3 regions of the Kitasatospora sp. NPDC085464 genome follow, and region 1 is predicted to be linked to each of the others. Evidence: predicted binding sites of a transcription regulator. Region 1 holds the regulator's gene; each other region holds the start of a gene.
What was found. The regulator HrcA, encoded in region 1, represses chaperone genes, less so after heat shock. The targets are predictions, from matches to a motif close to TTNGCACTCNGNNNNNCNGAGTGCNAA.

Region 1 (6,966 bases):
CGGCGCAGCAGTTCCTCCTGCTCGGCGTCGAGCTTGGTGGGCGTCTTCACCTCGACGTGCACTATCAGGTCGCCCCGGCCGCCCCCGCGCAGGTGGGTGATGCCGCGGCCGTGCAGCGGGATCGACTGGCCGGACTGGGTGCCGGGCCGGATGTCGACCTCCTCCAGGCCGTCCAGGGTCTGCAGCGGCACCTGGGTGCCGAGCGAGGCCGCCGTCATCGGGATGGTGACGGTGCAGTGCAGGTCGTCCCCGCGCCGCTGGAAGATGGCGTGGGTGGTCTCGGCGATCTCGACGTAGAGGTCGCCGGCCGGGCCGCCGCCGGGGCCGACCTCGCCCTCGCCGGCCAGCTGGATCCGGGTGCCGTTGTCGACACCGGCCGGGATCTTGACGGTCAGCGTGCGGCGGGCGCGGACCCGGCCGTCGCCGGCGCACTCCGGGCACGGGGTCGGCACGACGGTGCCGAAGCCCTGGCACTGCGGACAGGGGCGGGAGGTCATGACCTGGCCCAGGAAGGACCGGGTGACCTGGGAGACCTCGCCCTTGCCGCGACACATGTCACAGGTCTGCGCGGTGGTGCCGGGGGCCGCGCCCTCGCCGCTGCAGGTGGTGCAGGTGACGGCGGTGTCGACCTGGAGTTCCTTGGTGGTGCCGAAGGCGGCCTCCTCCAGGGTGATCTCCAGCCGGATCATGGCGTCCTGGCCGCGGCGGGTGCGCGAGCGCGGGCCGCGCTGGCCGGCCGCGGCGCCGAAGAAGGCGTCCATGATGTCGGAGAAGCCGAAGCCCGCCGCGCCGGCGCCGAAGCCGCCCGCGCCGCCACCGCCGCCCGGGGACAGCGGGTCGCCGCCGAGGTCGTAGACCTGGCGCTTCTGCGGGTCGGAGAGCACCTCGTAGGCGGCGTTGATCTCCTTGAACCGCTCCTGCGTCTTCGGGTCCGGGTTGACGTCCGGGTGCAGTTCGCGTGCCAGGCGCCGGAACGCCTTCTTGATCTCGTCCTGCCCCGCATCCCGTCGGACGCCGAGTACCGCGTAGTAGTCCGTGGCCACCAAATGCTCCGCTTGTTCCGCCTGTAGTAGTGCTGCGACTGGACGCCGTTGGTCGTCCAACGGCGACGTTTGCTACGACTCGGCCAGGATCTGACCCACGTACCGCGCTACCGCCCGCACCGCCCCCATTGTGCCTGGGTAGTCCATCCGGGTCGGACCGATCACACCCAGTTTGGCCACGCTCTCGTCGCCCGAACCGTAACCGACGGACACGACCGAGGTGGAATTCAGCCCTTCGTAGGCGTTCTCCCGCCCGATCCGGACCGTCATCGCGGCATCGTTGGTCTCACCCAGGAGGCGGAGCAGGATGACCTGCTCCTCCAGGGCCTCCAGCACCGGCTGGATGGTGAGGGGGAAGTCGTGGCCGAAGCGGGTCAGGTTGGCCGTGCCGGCCAGCATGATCCGCTCCTCGTTCTGTTCCGCGAGCGTCTCGAACAGGGTCGCCAGGACCGTGCTGACGGTCGGCCGGTCGGCCGGCTCGAACATCGCCGGGAGCTCCTCCAGCACGCCCGGGACCTCCGGGAGGCGGCGGCCGGCGGCTCCGGTGTTGAGCGCCGTCCGCAGGTCCGCCAGGACGGTCTCGCCGACCGTGCCCGGGCAGTCGACCATCCGCTGCTCGACCCGGCCGGTGTTGGTGATCAGCACCAGCATCACCTTGGCCGGGGCCAGCGCCACCAGCTCGATGTGCCGGACGGTCGAGCGCGTCAGCGACGGGTACTGCACCACCGCGACCTGCCGGGTCAGCTGGGCGAGCAGCCGCACGGTGCGCGCGACCACGTCGTCCAGGTCGACCGCGCCGTCCAGGAAGTGCCGGATCGCCCGGCGCTCGGGGGCGCTCATCGGCTTGATCTCGGCGAGCTTGTCGACGAAGAGGCGGTACCCCTTGTCGGTCGGGATGCGGCCGGCGCTGGTGTGCGGCTGGTGGATGTAGCCCTCCTCCTCCAGCGCCGCCATGTCGTTGCGGACGGTCGCCGGCGAGACCCCGAGGTTGTGCCGCTCCACCAGGGCCTTGGAGCCGACCGGCTCCTCGGTGCCCACGTAGTCCTGCACGATCGCGCGGAGCACGGCGAGCTTGCGTTCGTCCAGCTGGCGGACCTCACCGGCCATGGGGCACGCACCTCCGTCTTCGCACGTTGTCCGTCTGTGTCCCTGTGTGTCCCTGTGTGCTGCAGCGGGCCGCTCCGGGAGGCCCCGGCCTTGGCACTCTGAACACACGAGTGCCAAAACCGTACCTGCCAGTGTAAGGCCCGGGTCCTACGGCAGGAACGGCTTGACCGGCGTGATCCTGCCCGCAGTTCCGGGTACGGCCCGCGGGGCCCCGCCCGTTCACGGGTCACCGGCGCGCGGGTGGTGCCCCGGGGCCGTCCGGGTGGGAGCATCGGAAGCGACGGCGAATGGAGGAGCAAGCGATGTCGAGCTCGGGCCAGCACACCCGTTTCGCGCCCGACCGCGGCCTGACCGGCCGCATGGTCGCGACGATGTTCGTGATCGGGCTGCTGTACGTCGGTTTCACCGGCCTGCTGATCGCGCTGCTGCGCGGCGCCTGGCCGCTGATCGTCCTGATCTCCGGCGGGCTGTTCGTGGCCCAGTTCTGGTTCAGCGACAAGATCACCGAACGGGCCATGGGCGCCCACCAGGTGACCCCGGAGGAGTTCCCCCAACTGCACGGCACGATCGACCGGCTCTGCGCCCTGGCCGACATGCCCAAACCGCGCGTGGCGGTCGCCGACAACGACATGCCCAACGCCTTCGCCACCGGCCGCAACCCGCAGAACGCGGTGGTCTGCGTGACCACCGGCCTGCTGCGCCGGCTGGAGCCGGAGGAGCTGGAGGGCGTCCTCGCGCACGAGCTGTCGCACGTCGCCCACCGGGACGTCGCGGTGATGACGATCGCCGGCTTCCTCGGCGTGCTCGCCGGCGCGATGACCCGGATCGCCGTGTACGGCGGGTTCATGGGCGGCGGGCGCAACAACAACGACCAGAACGCGGCCATCGTGGCCCTGATCATCCCGCTGGTCTCGATGCTCGTCTACGCGATCAGCTTCCTGCTCACCCGGCTGCTGTCCCGCTACCGCGAGCTGGCGGCCGACCGCGCCGCCGCGCAGCTCACCGGCCGGCCCAGCGCGCTCGCCTCGGCCCTGACCAAGGTGACGGGGCAGATCGCGGCCATCCCCAGCAAGGACCTGCGCCAGGCGCAGCCGTACAACGCCTTCTACTTCGCCCCCGCGCTGAGCGCGCGGGAGGCCGCCTCGCAGCTGTTCTCCACCCACCCGTCGCTGGAGAAGCGGCTGGCGCAGCTGGCGAAGATCACCGAGCAGCTGGGCCGCTGAGCCCGCGCCCGCCGTTCGACACGAGAGGACCGCCGTGGGAATCCTGGACGCCCTGTTCGGCCGCACCAAGCCCGTCAAGCCCGACCTGGACCAGCTGTTCGGCGTGCCGTCCGCGGCGCTGACCCTGGAGGCCGGCGCCGGGTTCACCCCCACCGGGCTCGGCTCGGTCTGCTTCGCGGCGGTCGAGGGCGCGGCCTTCGTGCAGGTCGAGCAGCAGGTACGGGCGCTGCTGGACGCGGACACCGAGCGCGGCGGCGTGCCGGTGGAGGCCTCCAAGGACGACTACGGCTACTCCTGGCTGCTGGCCCGGCACTCCCCGCAGGAGCTGCCGGAGCTGGTGAACGACCTGCACGCGGTCAACAGCGAGCTGGAGGCGAACGGCTTCGGGCCGCAGCTGCTCTGCTCGCTGGTGGGCTTCCGCAACCCGCAGGGGCAGTCCCTGGCCCTGGTCTACCTCTACAAGCGCGGCACCTTCTACCCGTTCGCGCCGATGCCCGGCGGCGGGGAGAAGCGCAACAGCCCGCTGGAGCTGCAGGTCAACGCGATGCTGGGGAACGACCTGCGGCTGGAGAAGGACCTCAGCCGCTGGTTCCCCGTCTGGGGCGCGCCGGGCCTCTGACGGCCCGTCCGGCCTCCCTATGATCACCCGTATGCGCAGCCGCCAGTACGGACCCGACCTGACCCCGCCGTGGAAGAAGCAGACCCCCGCCCCGGAGGTGCCCGCCGAGCCGGACCTCGTGGTCGAGGAGGCGGCGACCGGCTTCTGCGGGGCGGTGGTGCGCTGCGAGAAGACCGCCGAGGGGTTCACCGTCACCCTGGAGGACCGTTTCGGCAAGCGCCGGGTGTTCCCGCTGGTCCCGCGCGGCTTCCTGCTGGAGGGCAGGGCCGTCACCCTGGTCCGCCCCACCGCCCCGGCGGCGCCCCGCACGCCCGGCCGCACCGCCTCCGGCTCCGTCGCCGTCCCCGGCGCGCGCGCCCGGGTCGCCCGCGAGTCGCGGATCTACGTCGAGGGCCGGCACGACGCCGAGCTGGTCGAGCGGGTCTGGGGCGACGACCTGCGGATCGAGGGCGTCGTGGTGGAGTACCTGCGCGGCATCGACGACCTGCCGGCGATCGTCGCCGACTTCGCCCCGGGCCCCGGCCGCCGCCTCGGCGTGCTGGTCGACCACCTGCTCCCGGGGACGAAGGAGCACCGCATCGCCGCCCGGGTCACCGGCGAGTCCGTCCTGGTCGTCGGCCACCCCTACATCGACGTCTGGCAGGCCGTGAAGCCCACCTCCGTGGGCATCCCCGCCTGGCCCGCCGTGCCCCGCGGCGAGGACTGGAAGGAGGGCACCTGCCGCCGTCTCGGCTGGCCCGTCGACACCCCGGCGGCGTGGAAGCACATCCTGTCGAAGGTGGACAGCTACAAGGACCTGGAGCCCGAACTGCTGGGCCGGGTGGAGGAACTGATCGACTTCGTGACCGTGCCGGGTCAGGGGTAGGTCTGGAACTCCGAGGTGTCGAGCGTGACGCCGAGCAGGTCCAGCGGAATCGGCTCGCCGAACTTGGTCGTCCGCTCCACCGTGTAGTCCGGAAGCCCGGAGACGCTCGCCCTGGTCGGCTCGGTCAGGCGCACGCAGACGGCCTTGATCGGATCGATGACCAGGTACACGGGAATCGTGCCCTCGGCGTACAGCTCCCGCTTGGTCCGGTAGTCGCGCAGGACACTGGTCCTGGACACGACCTCGACCACCAGCGTGAGCACGGGCGCGGGGACCAGACGACCGGGGCCCTCGAAGGCCTCCCGCTCGAACACGACGAGATCCGGCTGGGGCTCGCTCGTCAGCCCGGGAAGATCGATGTCCTGCGTGGTCAGGCGGTGCCACCGAGCCCGGGGAAGTTGGTCGCGAATGGCCTCGACAATGATGTTGTGGACCAGATCCGGCCCGGCCATCATCACGATTTCCCCCCTGATGAGCTCGGCCTTGAAGCCTTCGGGGACCTCCAGGTTCTCGAAGATCCCCGTCACCCGGTCATCGATGGCGGTCACTGCGCGCTCCCTCCGACGGCTGACACCACGTTAACGACATTCAGTCCACCAGGTCACGCACGACGGCGTCCGCCAGCAGTCTGCCCTGCAGGGTGAGGGCGGCGCGGCCGTCCGCGTACGGCCCGGCGGCGAGGAGGCCGTCCGCGAGGGCCCGGTCGGCGGCCTGGCGGCCGGTGTCGGTGAGCAGGTCCAGGGCGACGCCGTCGACCAGGCGCAGCTCCAGCAGGATGCGCTCGACGCGGCGGTCCTCGTCCGCCAGGACCTCGCGGCCGAGCGCCGGGGTGCGGCCCTCGGCCAGGGCCTGCGCGTAGGCGGCGGGGTGCTTGGCGTTCCACCAGCGGACGCCGCCGACGTGGCTGTGGGCGCCGGGGCCGGCGCCCCACCAGTCGGCGCCCGTCCAGTAGAGCTCGTTGTGGCGGCAGCGGCCCTCGGGGGTGGTGGCCCAGTTGGAGACCTCGTACCAGTGGTACCCGGCGGAGGCGAGCGCCTCCTCGGCGATCAGGTAGCGGTCGGCGTGCACGTCGTCGTCGATCATCGGCAGTTCGCCGCGCTTGACCCGGGCGGCGAGCCGGGTGCCCTCCTCGACGATCAGGGAGTACGCCGAGACGTGGTCGGGCCCGGCGCCGATGGCGGCGTCCAGCGAGGCCCGCCAGTCGTCGTCGGACTCGCCCGGGGTGCCGTAGATCAGGTCGAGGTTGACGTGCTCGAACCCGGCCGCGCGGGCCTCGGCCACGCAGGCCTCCGGGCGGCCCGGGGTGTGGTGGCGGTCGAGCAGCTGCAGCACGTGCGGTCGGGCGCTCTGCATGCCGAAGGAGATCCGGTTGTAGCCGCCCTCGCGCAGCTCCGCCAGGTACGCCGGGCCGACGGACTCCGGGTTGGCCTCGGTGGTGACCTCGGCGTCGTCGGCGAGCCCGAACTCCTCGCGGATCGCGGCGAGCATCTTCACCAGGTCGCGGGCGGGCAGCAGGGTGGGGGTGCCGCCGCCGAGGAAGACGGTGCGCACCGGCAGCTGCGCGTCCCCCAGCACCCGCCGGGCCAGCCGGATCTCGGCGACCACGTTGTCCGCGTACGTCTCCTGCGAGGCGACCGCCCCGGAGGAGCGCAGCTCGGTGGCGGTGTAGGTGTTGAAGTCGCAGTAGCCGCAGCGGCTGGCGCAGTACGGCACGTGCAGGTAGAAGCCGAACGGCCGGCTGCCGAGCCCGTCCAGGGCGGGCGCGGGCAGGGAACCGTCGGACGGCACCGGTTCGCCGTCGGGGAGTGCGGAGGGCATGCCCCCATTGTCCCGTACGGCCGGCGAAGCTCCCGTACGGCCCGCGACACCCGCGCGGACCGTACGGGAGCGGCCGGGTCAGGCCTCGTTGGCGCCCGCGTACATCGCGGTGACCGCGTCCGCGTAGGTCCGCTCCACCACCGGGCGCTTGATCTTCAGGCTCGGGGTGAGCTCGCCGTGCTCCACGTCCAGGTCGCGCGGCAGCAGGTGGAACTTCTTGATCGTCTGCCAGCGCTGCAGCCCGCCGTTGAGCCGCTTCACGAAGCCCTCGATCAGCTCGTGCACGGCCGG
Region 2 (6,966 bases), on a different contig from region 1:
ACCTCCTCGGAGATGACCGTGCCGCCGGTCAGGGTGGCCAGGTCGCCCAGGATCGCCTTGCGGCGGTCACCGAAGCCCGGGGCCTTGACGGCGACGGCGTTGAAGGTGCCGCGGATCTTGTTCACGACCAGGGTCGACAGCGCCTCGCCGTCGACGTCCTCGGCGATGATCAGCAGCGGCTTGGAGGCACCGCCCTGCAGGATCTTCTCCAGCAGCGGCAGCAGCTCCTGGATGGAGGAGATCTTGCCCTGGTTGATCAGGATGTACGGGTCCTCCAGGACCGCCTCCTGCCGCTCCGCGTCGGTGACGAAGTACGGCGACAGGTAGCCCTTGTCGAACTGCATGCCCTCGGTGAAGTCCAGCTCCACGCCGAAGGTGTTCGACTCCTCGACGGTGATGACACCGTCCTTGCCGACCTTGTCGATCGCCTCGGCGATCAGCTCGCCGACCTGGGTGTCCTGGGCGGAGAGGGACGCGACGGCGGCGACGTCGTCCTTGCCCTCGATCTCGCGGGCGACGGACAGCAGGTGCTCGGAGACGGCGGCGACGGCCTTGTCGATGCCCTTCTTCAGGGCGGCCGGGCCGGCACCGGCGGCGACGTTGCGCAGACCCTCGTTGACCAGGGCCTGGGCCAGCACGGTGGCGGTGGTGGTGCCGTCACCCGCGACGTCGTTGGTCTTGGTGGCGACCTCCTTGACGAGCTGCGCGCCAAGGTTCTCGTACGGGTCGTCCAGCTCGACCTCACGGGCGATGGTGACACCGTCGTTGGTGATGGTCGGGGCGCCGAACTTCTTGTCGATGACGACGTTGCGGCCCTTGGGGCCGATGGTCACCTTGACGGTGTCGGCCAGCTTGTTGACACCGCGCTCCAGCGAGCGGCGGGCGTCCTCGTCGAACTGCAGGATCTTCGCCATGTTCCCTATTCCCTCGGGGCTGCGGCCGGCCCACCGGCCGCCGAACTACGTGAACCAACAACCACGCCCCGGGCCCCTGTCACTTGGGACACGGATCCGGGGCGGGTCGGAACGACTTACTTCTCGATGCTGCGTTTACTTCTCGATGATGGCGAGAACGTCACGAGCCGAGAGGACGAGGTACTCCTCGCCCTGGTACTTCACCTCGGTGCCGCCGTACTTCGAGTACAGGACGATGTCACCGACGGCGACGTCGAGCGGCAGACGCTGGCCGTCCTCGAAGCGGCCCGGGCCGACGGCCAGGACGACGCCCTCCTGGGGCTTCTCCTTGGCGGTGTCCGGGATGACCAGGCCGGAGGCCGTGGTCGTCTCGGCGTCGAGCGGCTGGACCACGATGCGGTCCTCAAGCGGCTTGATGGCAACCTTGCTGCTGGTGGTCACGTCCGAGCTCCCCTTCGGAGATTACGGGGTTTTCTAACGGGTAGGGGCGAGCCTGCGGGTCTGCCGTCGCGGGGGTCAGACACACGTCTTCGCGTTAGCACTCCCCCGGTGGGGAGTGCCAAGGACGACCATAGGCCCGTGTTAGCACTCAGTCAACCAGAGTGCCAACGGCGCGCCCGGACAGCCCCGGCTGACGGATGAGTACCCGTACTCATGTGCGACCGTCGGCGCCCTCGGCACACTCGTGCCATGACCGACACCCCGGCACGCCTCGGCCCGTCCGACGCGCAGGACGCCGTGCTCGCGGTGGCGCTCCTGCCCGTACTGGCCGCCCTCCCGCTCGGCGCCTTCTGGCTGGGCGCCGCGGTGGCCGAAGCCTTCGGCTCCGACAGTGGCGGCTGCGTCGCCTACGGCGCGCTCTGCGCCCTGGTCATCGGCTGGGGCGTGCCGGTCGCCGTCGCCGTGCTCGGCGAACGGGCCGACTACCGGCTGCTGCCGATCTCCGCCGCGGTCGCCCCCTCCGCCCTGCCCGTCGTGCTCTGCCTGGCCGCCCTCGGATGAGCACGCCGCCCGCCGCCCGCAGGGCCCGAGCCGGGCTCCGCCCGCTCGCGCCCGCCCCGGGCACGGCGCCGCGCCGACCGGCGAGAATGACCCCGTGGACACCGAGAACCTCCAGCCCCTGCTGACCCCCGAGGGCCAGGCCCTGCTCGCCGAGCTGCGCGAGTTCACCCCCGAGGAGGAGCTCGCGCTGGCCACCCGGCTGCGGCGGGAGCACCCGGCGGAGCTGGTGTCGGCGGCCTTCGGGCAGGCGCGGCTGCGGCAGCGGGCGCGCGCGAAGTTCGGGGCGGACGCCGACCTGATGTACTTCACGCCCAACGGGGTCGAGCAGTCCACCCGGCGCAGCGTGGCCGAGTGGCGGGCGCGACGGTTCGCCGAGCTGGGCGTACGGCGGCTGGCGGACCTGTGCTGCGGCATCGGCGGGGACGTGCTGGCACTGGCCCGGGCGGGCATCGAGGTGCTGGCCGTCGACAAGGACCCGGCGGCCTGCGCCGCCACCGCCGCGAACGCCGCCGCGCTGGGCCTGGCCGAGCTGGTCGAGGTGCGCTGCGCGGACGTCGCCGAGGTGGACGTCACCGGCTACGACGCGGTGTTCACCGACCCGGCCCGACGGACCTCGCGCGGCCGGGTGTTCGACCCCGAGGCGTACGCCCCGCCGCTCTCCTGGGCGATCGAGGCCGGCCGGCGCACCCCGATCGGGGCGCTGAAGGTCGCACCGGGCATCCCGCACGAGGCCGTCCCGGCGGACGCCGAGGCCGAGTGGGTCTCCGACCACGGCGACGTCAAGGAGGCGGTGCTCTGGTTCGGCACCAGGGCCGCCGGCCCGCACCGCGCGACCCTGCTGCCGCACGGCGACAGCCTCACCGGCGGCGACCTGCCCGACCCGCCGGCCGGCCCGGTCGGGCGCTACCTGTACGAGCCGGACGGCGCGGTGATCCGGGCGCACCTGGTGGCCGAGGTGGCCGAGCAGGTCGGCGGCCGGCTGATCGACCCGAAGATCGCCTACCTGACCTCGGACGAGCTGGTCGCCACCCCGTACGCGCACGCCTTCGAACTCACCGACGTGATGCCCTTCCACATCAAGAAGCTGAAGGCGCTGCTGCGCGAGCGCGGGGTCGGCACGGTGGTGATCAAGAAGCGCGGGATGGCGATCACCCCGGAGGAGCTGCGCCGCCAGCTCAAGCCCTCCGGGCCGAACACCGTCACGGTGATCCTCAGCCGCACCGACCACGGCCCGCTGATGATGCTGGGGCAGCCGGTCCGGGCCTCCGGGGCCTAGGAGGCGGGGGCCTGGATGTAGTCCTCCAGCCGGGCCACCGAGAAGCCCTGCTCCTGGATCCGGGTCAGCAGGTCGCCGAACATCTGGGTCATCGTGGCGCCCTTGAGCTCCTTGGGGCCGCGGAAGTGCGCCAGGATGATGTCGCCGGGCTTCAGCTTCTTGTCCCCCGCCTGGTACTGCATGTCGTGGATCTGCATCGACTCGCGCCACAGCACGACCGCGCGCGGGCCGCACTGCTGCACCGCGGTGTTGAGCGTCGGGGTGTTGGCACCGTCGCCGAACGGCGGGCGGAACAGCAGCGGCGCGGTGCCGTACTGCTGGGTGAGCGCGGCCTGGTCGTCGCAGACCTCGGACTTCTGCTTGTCCGGCGACAGCTTGCTCATCACCGGGTGGTCCACGGTGTGGTTCTGGATGTGGTTGCCGAGCGCCTGGAGCGGCTTGAAGTAGCCGTAGTCGTTCTTGACGATGTCCTTGGTCAGGAACATCGAGATCGGCACCTTGAGGTCGGTCAGCATCTCGACGAACTTCGGGTCCTTCTCGGCTCCGTCGTCGATGGTGATGAAGACCACCTTGTCGGTCGTCTTCACGTCGCTGAACACCGGTACCGGGCCGGTCCGTTCGAGCTTGATGGGCTTGTCGGCGGGCGGCGCCGGGGCGGGCGGGAGCGGGGTGAGGTTCCACTTCGCCCAGGCCGCCGCGTTCGCGCCCGCCGGAGCGGCCCCCGGGGTGGCGGCCGCGCTGCTCGGGGCTGCCGCGGCCGGCTGGGGCGTGCCCGACGCCGCCGACGTGCCGGCCGGCGCGGCCGTGCCGCCGCCTCCGTTGTCGCCGCACGCGGTGGCGAAGGCCAGCAGGGCCAGCGCCCCCGCCGCGTACGTCCTGGTCCTGCTCCGCCCGTCCCTGCTCACCGCACCGCGCTCCCGGTTCCCGTTCAGCTTTCTATCAGCTGATTCACGGTAGCGGCCGGGGTCGCGGTTCCCGGTGACGACCTATTCGACCTGTTCGACCTGTTCGACGTGCTCGCTGGTGAAGGACCAGCGGTGCACCGGCCGGCCCAGCAGCTCGGCCGGCGGGTCGGCGACCGGCACCGGCGCGCCGCTCCACCAGGTGATCAGGAGCACCCGCTCGCCCGGGGCGGAGAACATTTCGAGGCGCTCAAGACCGGCCGTGCCGCGCACCGCGGGCAGCACCGACTCCCGCACCCAGGCGGCGAGCTCGGCCCCGCGGCCGTCCGCCGCCCGGGCCTCCCACATCGCGGCGACGGTCATCCGGCGCCGCCGCCCAGGGCGTCGTAGGCCTGGCCGTGGACGTCCCCGTGCCCGAAGCCCGCGGCCGGCACGTGGACCTCGGTCACCGGCAGCGAGGAGTCGGCGGACAGCTCGAACGCGGACGGCGCACGGTCGCGCCACACCATCTCGGAGCCGAGCGCCGCCACCATCGCGCCGTTGTCGGTGCACAGGCCCGGCCGCGGCACCCGCAGTCGGATGCCGGCCCGGTCGCAGCGCTGCTGGGCCATCTCGCGCAGTCGCGAGTTGGCCGCCACGCCGCCGCCGATCATCAGGTGGTCGACGCCGTTGTCCTTGCACGCCTTGACGGCCTTGCGGGTGAGCACGTCGGTGACCGCCTCCTGGAAGGACGCCGCCACGTCGGCGACCGGCACCTCCTCGCCGGCCCGGCGCTTGGCCTCCACCCAGCGGGCGACGGCGGTCTTCAGACCGGAGAAGGAGAAGTCGTACGCGGGGTCGTTCCGGCCGCTCAGGCCGCGCGGGAAGGCGATCGCCTTCGGGTCGCCCTCGCGCGCCCTCCGGTCGACCACCGGGCCGCCGGGGAAGCCCAGGCCGAGCACCCGGGCGACCTTGTCGAACGCCTCGCCGGCCGCGTCGTCGATGGTCGCGCCGAGCGGGCGGACATCGCTCGTGATGTCCTCGCTGAGCAGCAGCGAGGAGTGCCCGCCGGAGACCAGCAGGGCCATCGTCGGCGAGGGCAGCCGGCCGTGCTCCAGCTGGTCGACGCAGATGTGCGAGGCGAGGTGGTTGACCCCGTACAGCGGCTTGTCCAGCGCCCAGGCGTACGCCTTCGCGGCGCTGACGCCGACCAGCAGCGCGCCGGCCAGGCCGGGGCCGGCCGTGACGGCGATGCCGTCCAGGTCGCTCGCCTTGATCCCGGCGGTGTCCAGGGCGCGCTGGATGGTCGGGACCATCGCCTCCAGGTGGGCGCGGCTGGCGATCTCCGGGACGACGCCGCCGAAGCGGGCGTGGTCGTTGACGCTGGAGGCGACCGCGTCGGCCAGCAGCGTGGTGCCGCGCACGATGCCGACGCCGGTCTCGTCGCAGGAGGTCTCGATGCCGAGGACGAGCGGTTCGTCAGCCATGGCGGGTGTCCTCAATGTCCTTCGGGTCAGTGCTGTCAGTACTGGGGTGGTCGAGGCGCATCACCAGCGCGTCGACGTTGGCGGGCTGGTAGTAGCCGCGCCGGATGCCCACCGGTTCGAAGCCGTGGCGCTCGTACAGCCGCTGGGCCCGCGGGTTGTCCACCCGCACCTCCAGCAGCAGTTCGGCGCAGCCGCGCCGGGCGGACTCCCGGATCAGGTCGGTGAGCAGCGCCGTGCCGAGGCCGGCGCCCTGGTGCCGGTCGTCGACGGCGATGGTCTGGACGTCGCCCTCGCCGGCGATCGCCATCAGGCCGGCGTAGCCGACGACCGAGCCGTCGGCGGCGGTGGCGACGGTGTAGTGGCGGGTGCCGCCGGGGTGGGTCTCCGCCAGCTCGGACCAGAACATCCCGGTGGACCAGGCGTCCTCGGGGAACAGCCGCAGCTCCAGCTCCATCACCGGCGCGATGTCCCACCAGCGCATCGGGCGCAGGGTGGTGCCGTGGTTCACGCCGGGAGCACCGCCTTGTAGGCCGCCGGCACCTGGGCGTCCGGGCGGCGCAGGTACAGCGGCACGTTCGGCAGCAGCTCGCGCCCGGCGGCCAGCTCGGCGGCGGCGAAGCCGGCCAGGGCCCCGGCGGACACGTGCTCCGGGCCGTGCGCGCCCGGGAAGGCGTCCGGGTAGAGCAGCGCGCCGGCGCCGACCGAGCGCGGCGGCGCGGTCAGCTCGGCCGGGCGGTCCACGCCCGGGCCCTCGGTGCGGCGGCCCTCGGCGTCGTACGAGGCCCAGTAGACCTCCTTGCGGCGCGCGTCGGTGGCCACCGTGAACGGCTGCCCCGCCAGCCCCTCGGCGCGGGCCTGGAAGGCGATCGCGTCCAGGGTGCAGACGCCGTGCACCGGCAGCCCGAGGGCGTGGCCGAGTGCGGCGGCGGTCACCAGGCCGACCCGCAGACCGGTGTACGGGCCCGGGCCGACCCCGACCGCGATGCCGGTCAGCCGGTGCTTGTCCACCCCGGCCGTGCGCAGCACCCGGTCGATCGCGGGCAGCAGCAGTTCGCCGTGGCGCCGGGCGTCGACCTGGTGGGTCTCGGCCAGGACGGCGGTTCCGTCGTGGACGGCGGCGGTGACGGCGGGGGTAGCGGTGTCGAACGCGAGCAGCAGCACGGGTCAAGGTTAGACCGACGTTGGGCCGACCGGACGATCGGCAGGACGTGCCAACCGGGAACACACATCCGAGGCGCTGCGACCCGGACGGACGGACCTGGCACGATAAGCCCGTACGAAAAGGGACGGCAGCGGGAGCGGCACGTGGCGAAGATGGGTCCTGGAGTGGTGGTCACGGGGCTGACCCTGGGGGCCCTGGCGGTGGTGAGCCTGCTGGCCTTCCAGGCCAACGGCGCCCAGGACCG
Region 3 (6,966 bases), on a different contig from region 1:
CGTGCGCGAGGGCAACTCCTTCGTGCCGGACAAGACGACGGTGCTGCGCGGCGGGGACGAGCTGCTGGTGGTCACCACGGACGACGTCAGCGAGGCCGCGGAGCGGCGGCTGCGGGCCGTCGACCGGGGCGGCAAGCTCGCGGGGTGGCTCAACGGGCGGTGAGCCCGGGGCGCTCGGGGCGCCTGGGGTGCTTGGGCGCTCCGGGCCCTCCGGGGTGCTTGGGGCGGGGCGGGCTGGCGGGATCTACGCGCGTAACTGTATGCTGGTTCGACCACGCCGTATAACCACCGCTAGACCACCCCCAGCATCTGCCTGACGCAGAGTTGGCGCGACCGCTCGGCGGCCGCGGTCCGGCCCCCGGCAACCACACCGGGCCGACCCGGTATCTACCCCGGTCGACGCGCGAGAGGACGACTCTCGGCGCCGTCGGGGCCACACCATGCCCTGCCGCGCTACCAGGCAGCAGGAAGGACCGACCGTGACGGCCCGCCGAACGGTCGATACCTCCGCGGACAGCACCGCGGACACCAGCGCAGCCCAGGCCCCCGCCCGCGTCGGGTACGGCGAGCTGCTGCGCACCCCCGGAGCCTGGACCTTCCTGGCCCCGGCCCTCGTCGCGCGACTGCCGTACGCGATGCTCAGCATGGGCATCCTGCTGCTCGTCTCCAAGACCCACGGCTCGTACGGCACCGCCGGTACGGTCACCGCCGTCGCCGCCGTCGCCCAGGCCCTGGTCGGGCCGCAGACCGGGCGGCTGGCCGACCGGTACGGCCAGGCCTCGGTGCTCGTCCCGACCGTCCTGGTGCACGGCGCCTCGGTCGGCGTGCTGATCGCGCTGGCGCTCGGCCACGCGCCGGCCTGGAGCCTGTTCCTGGCCGCCGTCCCGGCCGGTGCGAGCGTCCCGCAGATCGGTGCGATGGTCCGGGCCCGCTGGGTCGCCCGGTTCACCGCCGACGGCCCGTCCGACGCCTCGGCGGCCCGGGTCAGCACCGCGTTCGCCTTCGAGTCGGTGACCGACGAGTTCACCTTCGTGATCGGCCCGATCCTGGCCTCCGGCATCGCCGCCATGGCGAGCCCGGCGACCGCCCTGGTCGCCGAGGCCGCGCTGACCGTCGTCGGCGGCCTGGCCTTCGCCGCCCAGCGGCGCACCGCCCCGGCCCGGATCGTGCCGCAGCCCGGCGCCGAGCGCGTCTCGGCGATCGCCTCCCCCGGCGTCCGGCTGCTCGCCGGCTCCATCCTCGGGGTCGGCGCGGTGTTCGGCGGCATGCAGGTCTCGGTGAACGCCTTCGCCGACTCGGTCGGGCAGCACGACGCGGGCGGCACCGTGTACGGGATCTTCGCGGGCGGCTCGATGCTGGCCGGCGTGCTCTACGGCGTGATCGCCTGGCGGCGGCCCGTCCACAAGCGGATGCTGATCAGCTACGCGCTGCTGGTGCTGGGCTGCTCCACGCTGTGGGCGATGCCGAACCTGGTCGCGCTCACCGTCGCCGGGCTGGTCTGCGGCCTGGCCATCGCGCCGACCCTGATCAGCGGCTACACCCTGGTCGAGACGCTGGTCGCGGACGGCGCCAAGACGGAGGCCTTCACCTGGCTGACCGGCGCCATCGGGCTGGGGCTCGCGGTCGGCTCGATGGTGGCGGGCCGGCTGATCGACGGGCACGGGCCGTCCACCGGGTTCCTGGTGCCGCTGGTCGGCGCCGGCCTGGGGCTGCTCGCGCTGTTCTCGCTGCGACACCTGCTGGTGGCGCCGCGGACTTCGAACCGGATCGTCGCCGGCTCCGCGGCGGGCTCCGTGGAGTCCGCCGGTGCTGCGCAGCTGGTGGGCGCGGCCAAGGGCTGAGCGCGGCGGTGGTTCGCGGCCGATCCCGGGCCGGGGCGGGGCCGATCTCACACCGGAGTCGCTGGACTGATCCCGCGGAATGCCGCATCATTGACCATCGTTAGCACTCATCAGGCGAGAGTGCCAGGAGGAAGACAAGTGCCCACGTACCAGTACCAGTGCACCGAGTGCGGCAACGGCCTGGAGGCGGTGCAGAAGTTCACCGACGAGGCACTGACCACGTGCCCCGACTGCCAGGGACGGCTTCGCAAGGTCTTCTCGGCCGTGGGTGTCGTGTTCAAGGGGTCCGGCTTCTACCGGACCGACAGCCGCTCCTCCTCCAGCAGCTCGGTCGGTTCCGGGTCGTCCTCGACCTCGTCGACGACGACCTCCACGGCCCCCGCGTCGGGCACGGGCTCCTCGGCCCCCTCCAGCCCGGCTCCGGCCGCGAGCTGACCCGGGCGCCCGGGGGAATCCCGGCGCACAGCAGTCCTCGGAAAGGCCCGTCGACCCCGCTTCCACGCGGGGGCGGCGGGCCTTTCCGCATATTTTCGGCCCGCTTTCGTCAACTCCCGAGGACCCGGCCGACCGGTGTGGGTGTACGAAGTCGTCCACAGGGGCGGGTTTGTCCACAGGCTGGGGAAACGGCTTTCCGGGCCCGGCCCGAGCGCGCATCGTGTGGGTGGTCAGCCGGCCCACCGGGGGTCGGCTGCCGGACCCTCCGGAGGTGCGTCGATGACGACCGTGGGCTTCTCCGTCCCGCTGCCCGCCCCCGCCGTTCCACCCCGGCAGGAGGTGCCCAGCTTCCCGCCGATCCGGCGCGGGTGCGGCGGGTGGCACCGTCTGCGCAGCGCGGTCCGGCGACGGGCCGGGGTGCCCGCGCTGGTGCTGCTCGCGGTGGCCGCCGCGCTCGCACTCGGGCCCGCGCGGGCCGGCCTGCCGCCGTCCGGCGGGGGCGCGCTGGGCCGGACGGGTTGTCAATCCGGGGCTGCGGAAGATCACCCGTAACCCGGCGACGGCTTCGTCGTTCGAGGCGGCATGAAGGGCTTCAAGGAATTCCTGCTGCGCGGAAATGTCGTCGAACTCGCCGTCGCCGTGGTCATCGGCGCGGCTTTCACCAACATCATCAACGCCTTCGTGAAGGGCGTGATCAACCCGATCATCGGCGTCTTCGGAACGAAGGACCTGGGTTCCTACAGTTCCTGCCTCAAGGGGCCCTGTGTGGTGAGCCCGACCGGTGAGGTCACCTCCGGGGTCCAGATCCTGTGGGGATCGGTGCTCAGCGCCGCCCTGCAGTTCCTGATCACCGCGGCCGTCGTCTACTTCGTCCTGATCGTGCCCATGAACCGGATGGCGGCCCGCCGCAAGACCCCCGGGGAGGTCGCGGCGGAGGCCGAAGCCAAGGAGGTCCAGCTACTGACCGAGATCCGCGACGCGCTGGTCGCGCCCCTGCGCTGACGCGCAGACCTTCCCCGTCCGCCCCTCAGCCCCCGTGGTGCGGCGGGCGCTGGCTCAGGTACCAGTCCAGCCCCCGCCTACCGCTCTCCCCCGCCCCGGAGCGCTCGCCCCAGCCGGTGTCGGTATCGTCCCGGGACTGCTGGTCCAGCGGGTCCCGGAAGACCAGCCGGGCCTTGGCCGCGGGCTTCTGCTGCGGCTCGCCGTCCCGGGTCGGGTCCTGGTTCCGGCTCTGGTCCCGGACCTCGCCCTGGTTCCGGCTCTGGTCCTCGCCCGTGCCCTGCTCCGCCGGCTGTTTCTGCCCGTGCTCGCTCACCCTGTCCACTCCGTCGTTCGCGTCGTCCTGGCCGCCCGTCCTGTCCCTCCAGCCTAAGAGCCCCGTGGCACGACTCGGGCCCCGGTGCGGAGCGCTCCGTACCGGGGCCCGGGCGGGCGGCGGCAGATCCGTCCGGCAGGCCGGCGGACGGACTGGTCAGGCGGGCCCGACGACCGGGCGCGGGCGACCGGCCGGGTTCGGGCCGGGCTCGGGCCGGTCAGGCGGCTTCGAAGCCCGCGTGGTCCGCGATCTTCTTCAGCTCGGCCAGCGCGTGCTTCTCGATCTGCCGGATCCGCTCACGGGTGAGGCCGTGCTGCTTGCCCACCTCGGTGAGGGTGCGCTCGCGGCCGTCCTCCATCCCGTAGCGGGAGCGGATGATCGAGGCCGTGCGGTCGTCCAACCGCCCGATCAGGTCGTCCAGTTCCTCACGGCGGAGCATCACCATCACGGCGTCCTCGGGGGACGTCGCCCCGGTGTCCTCGACGAGGTCGCCGAACTGGGTCTCGCCCTCGTCGTCCACCGACATGTTCAGGCTGACCGGGTCACGCGCCCAGTCCAGCACGTCCTTGATCCGGGCCTCGGTGGTGTCCAACTCGGCCGCGATCTCGGCCGGCTCGGCCTCGCGCCCCAGTTCCTTGGACTTCTCGCGCTGCACCCGGCGGATCCGCCCCAGCTCCTCCACCAGGTGCACGGGCAGCCGGATGGTACGGGACTGGTCGGCGATGGACCGGGTGATCGCCTGCCGGATCCACCACGTCGCGTACGTGGAGAACTTGAAGCCCTTGGCGTAGTCGAACTTCTCGACGGCGCGCACCAGGCCCGCGTTGCCCTCCTGGATGAGGTCGAGCAGGGGGAGGCCGCTGCGCGGGTACCTGCGGGCGACCGCGACCACGAGCCGGAGGTTGGAACGGATGAAGACGTCCTTGGCGCGCTCCGCGTCGGCGGCTATCGTCTCCAGCTCCTCGCGCGCGATGCCGTCGGGGAGTTCGTCCTCGTCCAGCAAATGCTGGGCGTACACCCCGGCCTCGATCCGCAGCGAGAGCTCGACCTCCTCGGCGGCATCGAGCAGGGGCGTCCTGGCGATCTCGTCGAGGTACATGCCGACCAGGTCACGGTCGGCCTCAAGGTTGGTCGGGCGGGCCGCGCGAGTCCGGTCGGCCCTGTCGCGAACGACGGCACGGGTGGCCATGCTTGCTCCCTTTGCTGGTGTTGCCGAGGTCTGCCTGCCTGCCCCGAGGGCAAGAAGTGCGGGCCCCGCGGGGCTCACACGTAACGATCCAACGAACAGATTCCGGACAACATTCCCAAGTCACTCCGATTCTTCCCGGTGATGCAGTATCCTGCCGGTTTTCACTCCGACTTTGGACGCTCGGTGACCACTCGGGCACGACCCGTGCATTCCGGCGACCGTTCACGGAGCGATTTCTTCACCCGACCCTCACGCGCCGGTCGCCTACTGGTTGAACCCGCGAACGGCCGCCGGCGTTCCCGCGCACCTCCGCCCGCACGCCCGCGCCCACGCCCCGGCGCACGCAGGACCTCCGCACAAATGATGCCGAATCGCTATCGCTCCAGCTCCCGATCGGCACAGGACACTGGGAAGGTGTCAGCCATGCACCTGACCAACAGCACGACCTCCGCCACTGCGCGTAATCGCAGTCTCCTGCGGGACGCCGCGGTCATGTTGGTCTGTGCCGCACTGTTCAGCCTCCTGGCGGCGCTGATGACGGGCCACTGGCGCCCGCTGGAACGCTTCGACCAGGAGTGGACCGACGAACTGCACATCTACGCCCGGGAACACCGGATCTGGACCGCCTCGGTGCAGACGCTCTCGGACATCGGCGGCACCGTCACGATGCGTACACTCCTCGGAATCGCCGCCGCCTGGCTCTGGTTGATCGGCGCGCGGGTGCTGGCCGGCTGGGTGGCCGCCCAGACACTGGTCGGCTGGGGCGCCCAGTGGGCCCTGAAGCTGGCCTTCGACCGCGCGCGGCCCGGCTTCTCCGACCCGGTCTCGCACGCCGGCGGCCCGGCCTTCCCCTCCGGCCACGCCATGGCCTCGACGATCACCTGCGCCGTCCTGGTCAGCCTGCTCTGGTACCGGGTCCGCCGCCGGGGCCGGACCGCCGCCTCCGCCGTGGCGGCGGCGACCGTGCTGACCATCGGCTGGACCCGGATCGCGCTCGGCGTGCACTGGCCCAGCGACGTGCTGGGCGGCTGGCTGGCTGCCGGGATCGTGCTGGGTGCCGTGACCACCGTGATCGAGCTCTGGCGGCCCGGCGCGCTGGCCCGCGACGTACGGCGGGTCAACTGGCGCACCAGGCCCAGGGTTCAGCGGGTCATCGTGTCGTCCGGCCGACCGGCCCGGACCGTCGACCCACTGGACGAGGACCACCCGGACGACGCCCCGCGGGCCGAGGGCAGGCCCGAGCCGGACCCGCCGGCCGACGGCGTACCGGGCAACGGCGTACCGGGCGAAGGTCGACGGGCGGACGGCTCGCCTGCCGAGGGCACGCCGAGCGGACGCGGACGGGGCGGCGCGGCCCGGAAGGACGCGGCCGACCGCCCCGACGAGACCGTCAGTTGAGTCCGCGTCACCGGCGCGGACCCGTCGACTAGCGTGACCGCCATGTCCACCACCCCTGCTCCCGCCCCCACCCAGCCCGCCGGACACCCCGAGCGGCCGCTGCGGATCGCCACCGTCCAGACCCAGGCCGTGGCCGGCGACATATCCGCCAACGCCGAGCAGGCCGCCGCGCTGATCCGCGAGGCGGCCGGTGCCGGCGCCCGCCTGGTGCTGTTCACCGAGAAGTTCCTCTCCGGGTACGAGCCCGAGCTGATCCGCGCCGACCCGCTCAAGTACACCGTCCAGAACGGCGACCCGCGCCTCGCACCGATCGCCGAGGCGTGCCGCGAGACGGGGACCGTCGCCGTGGTCGGCGCCGCCGTGCAGGACGGTGCCGACCTGCGGATCTCCGCCCTCGTCCTCGGCTCGGACGGCGGCTTCGTCACCCGCTACGACAAGCAGTACCTGTTCAAGAGCGAACGCGACCTGTACCGCCCCGGGACGGCCGGCTGCACCCTGGAGCTGGACGGCTGGCGACTCGGGCTCGGCATCTGCTACGACTCCGGCTTCCCCGAGCACGCCCGTGCCGCCGCGCTCGACGGCTGCCACGCCTACCTGGTCGGCGCGCTGTTCAGCAGGGGCCACGGCCACCACGAGTCCCGCACGTGGTTCCCCGCCCGCGCACTCGACAACACCCTCTACACGGTGCTCGCCAACCACATCGGCCGGACCGGCCCCTGGCACACCTGCGGCGGCAGCGCGGTGTGGGGCCCGGACGGCCGCCTGATCGCCGAGGCGAGCGAGGACCG

Region 2: the regulator HrcA is predicted to act here: its motif matches at 1,497-1,523, upstream of groES (co-chaperone GroES).
Region 3: the regulator HrcA is predicted to act here: its motif matches at 1,942-1,968, upstream of ACIGG8_RS33715 (FmdB family zinc ribbon protein).

What each region holds. Positions count from the first base shown of each region.
Region 1 covers NZ_JBITTM010000021.1:126,255-133,220, forward strand. The annotation lists gene dnaJ (molecular chaperone DnaJ) at 1-1,043, opposite strand, end outside; gene hrcA (heat-inducible transcriptional repressor HrcA) at 1,116-2,150, opposite strand; gene htpX (zinc metalloprotease HtpX) at 2,453-3,373, shown strand; gene ACIGG8_RS20400 (hypothetical protein) at 3,408-3,992, shown strand; gene ACIGG8_RS20405 (DUF3097 domain-containing protein) at 4,024-4,857, shown strand; gene ACIGG8_RS20410 (Uma2 family endonuclease) at 4,848-5,405, opposite strand; gene hemW (radical SAM family heme chaperone HemW) at 5,446-6,675, opposite strand; gene ACIGG8_RS20420 (AMP-dependent synthetase/ligase) at 6,754-6,966, opposite strand, start outside.
Region 2 covers NZ_JBITTM010000019.1:95,771-102,736, reverse strand. The annotation lists gene groL (chaperonin GroEL) at 1-914, opposite strand, end outside; gene groES (co-chaperone GroES) at 1,050-1,355, opposite strand; gene ACIGG8_RS18795 (hypothetical protein) at 1,605-1,916, shown strand; gene ACIGG8_RS18790 (SAM-dependent methyltransferase) at 2,011-3,192, shown strand; gene ACIGG8_RS18785 (polysaccharide deacetylase family protein) at 3,189-4,097, opposite strand; gene ACIGG8_RS18780 (hypothetical protein) at 4,179-4,457, opposite strand; gene tsaD (tRNA (adenosine(37)-N6)-threonylcarbamoyltransferase complex transferase subunit TsaD) at 4,454-5,560, opposite strand; gene rimI (ribosomal protein S18-alanine N-acetyltransferase) at 5,553-6,041, opposite strand; gene tsaB (tRNA (adenosine(37)-N6)-threonylcarbamoyltransferase complex dimerization subunit type 1 TsaB) at 6,065-6,721, opposite strand; gene ACIGG8_RS18760 (hypothetical protein) at 6,875-6,966, shown strand, end outside.
Region 3 covers NZ_JBITTM010000048.1:27,747-34,712, reverse strand. The annotation lists gene ACIGG8_RS33725 (potassium/proton antiporter) at 1-163, shown strand, start outside; gene ACIGG8_RS33720 (MFS transporter) at 480-1,841, shown strand; gene ACIGG8_RS33715 (FmdB family zinc ribbon protein) at 1,980-2,276, shown strand; gene ACIGG8_RS33710 (hypothetical protein) at 2,556-2,828, shown strand; gene mscL (large conductance mechanosensitive channel protein MscL) at 2,859-3,278, shown strand; gene ACIGG8_RS33700 (hypothetical protein) at 3,304-3,591, opposite strand; gene ACIGG8_RS33695 (sigma-70 family RNA polymerase sigma factor) at 3,809-4,780, opposite strand; gene ACIGG8_RS33690 (phosphatase PAP2 family protein) at 5,204-6,178, shown strand; gene ACIGG8_RS33685 (carbon-nitrogen hydrolase family protein) at 6,221-6,966, shown strand, end outside.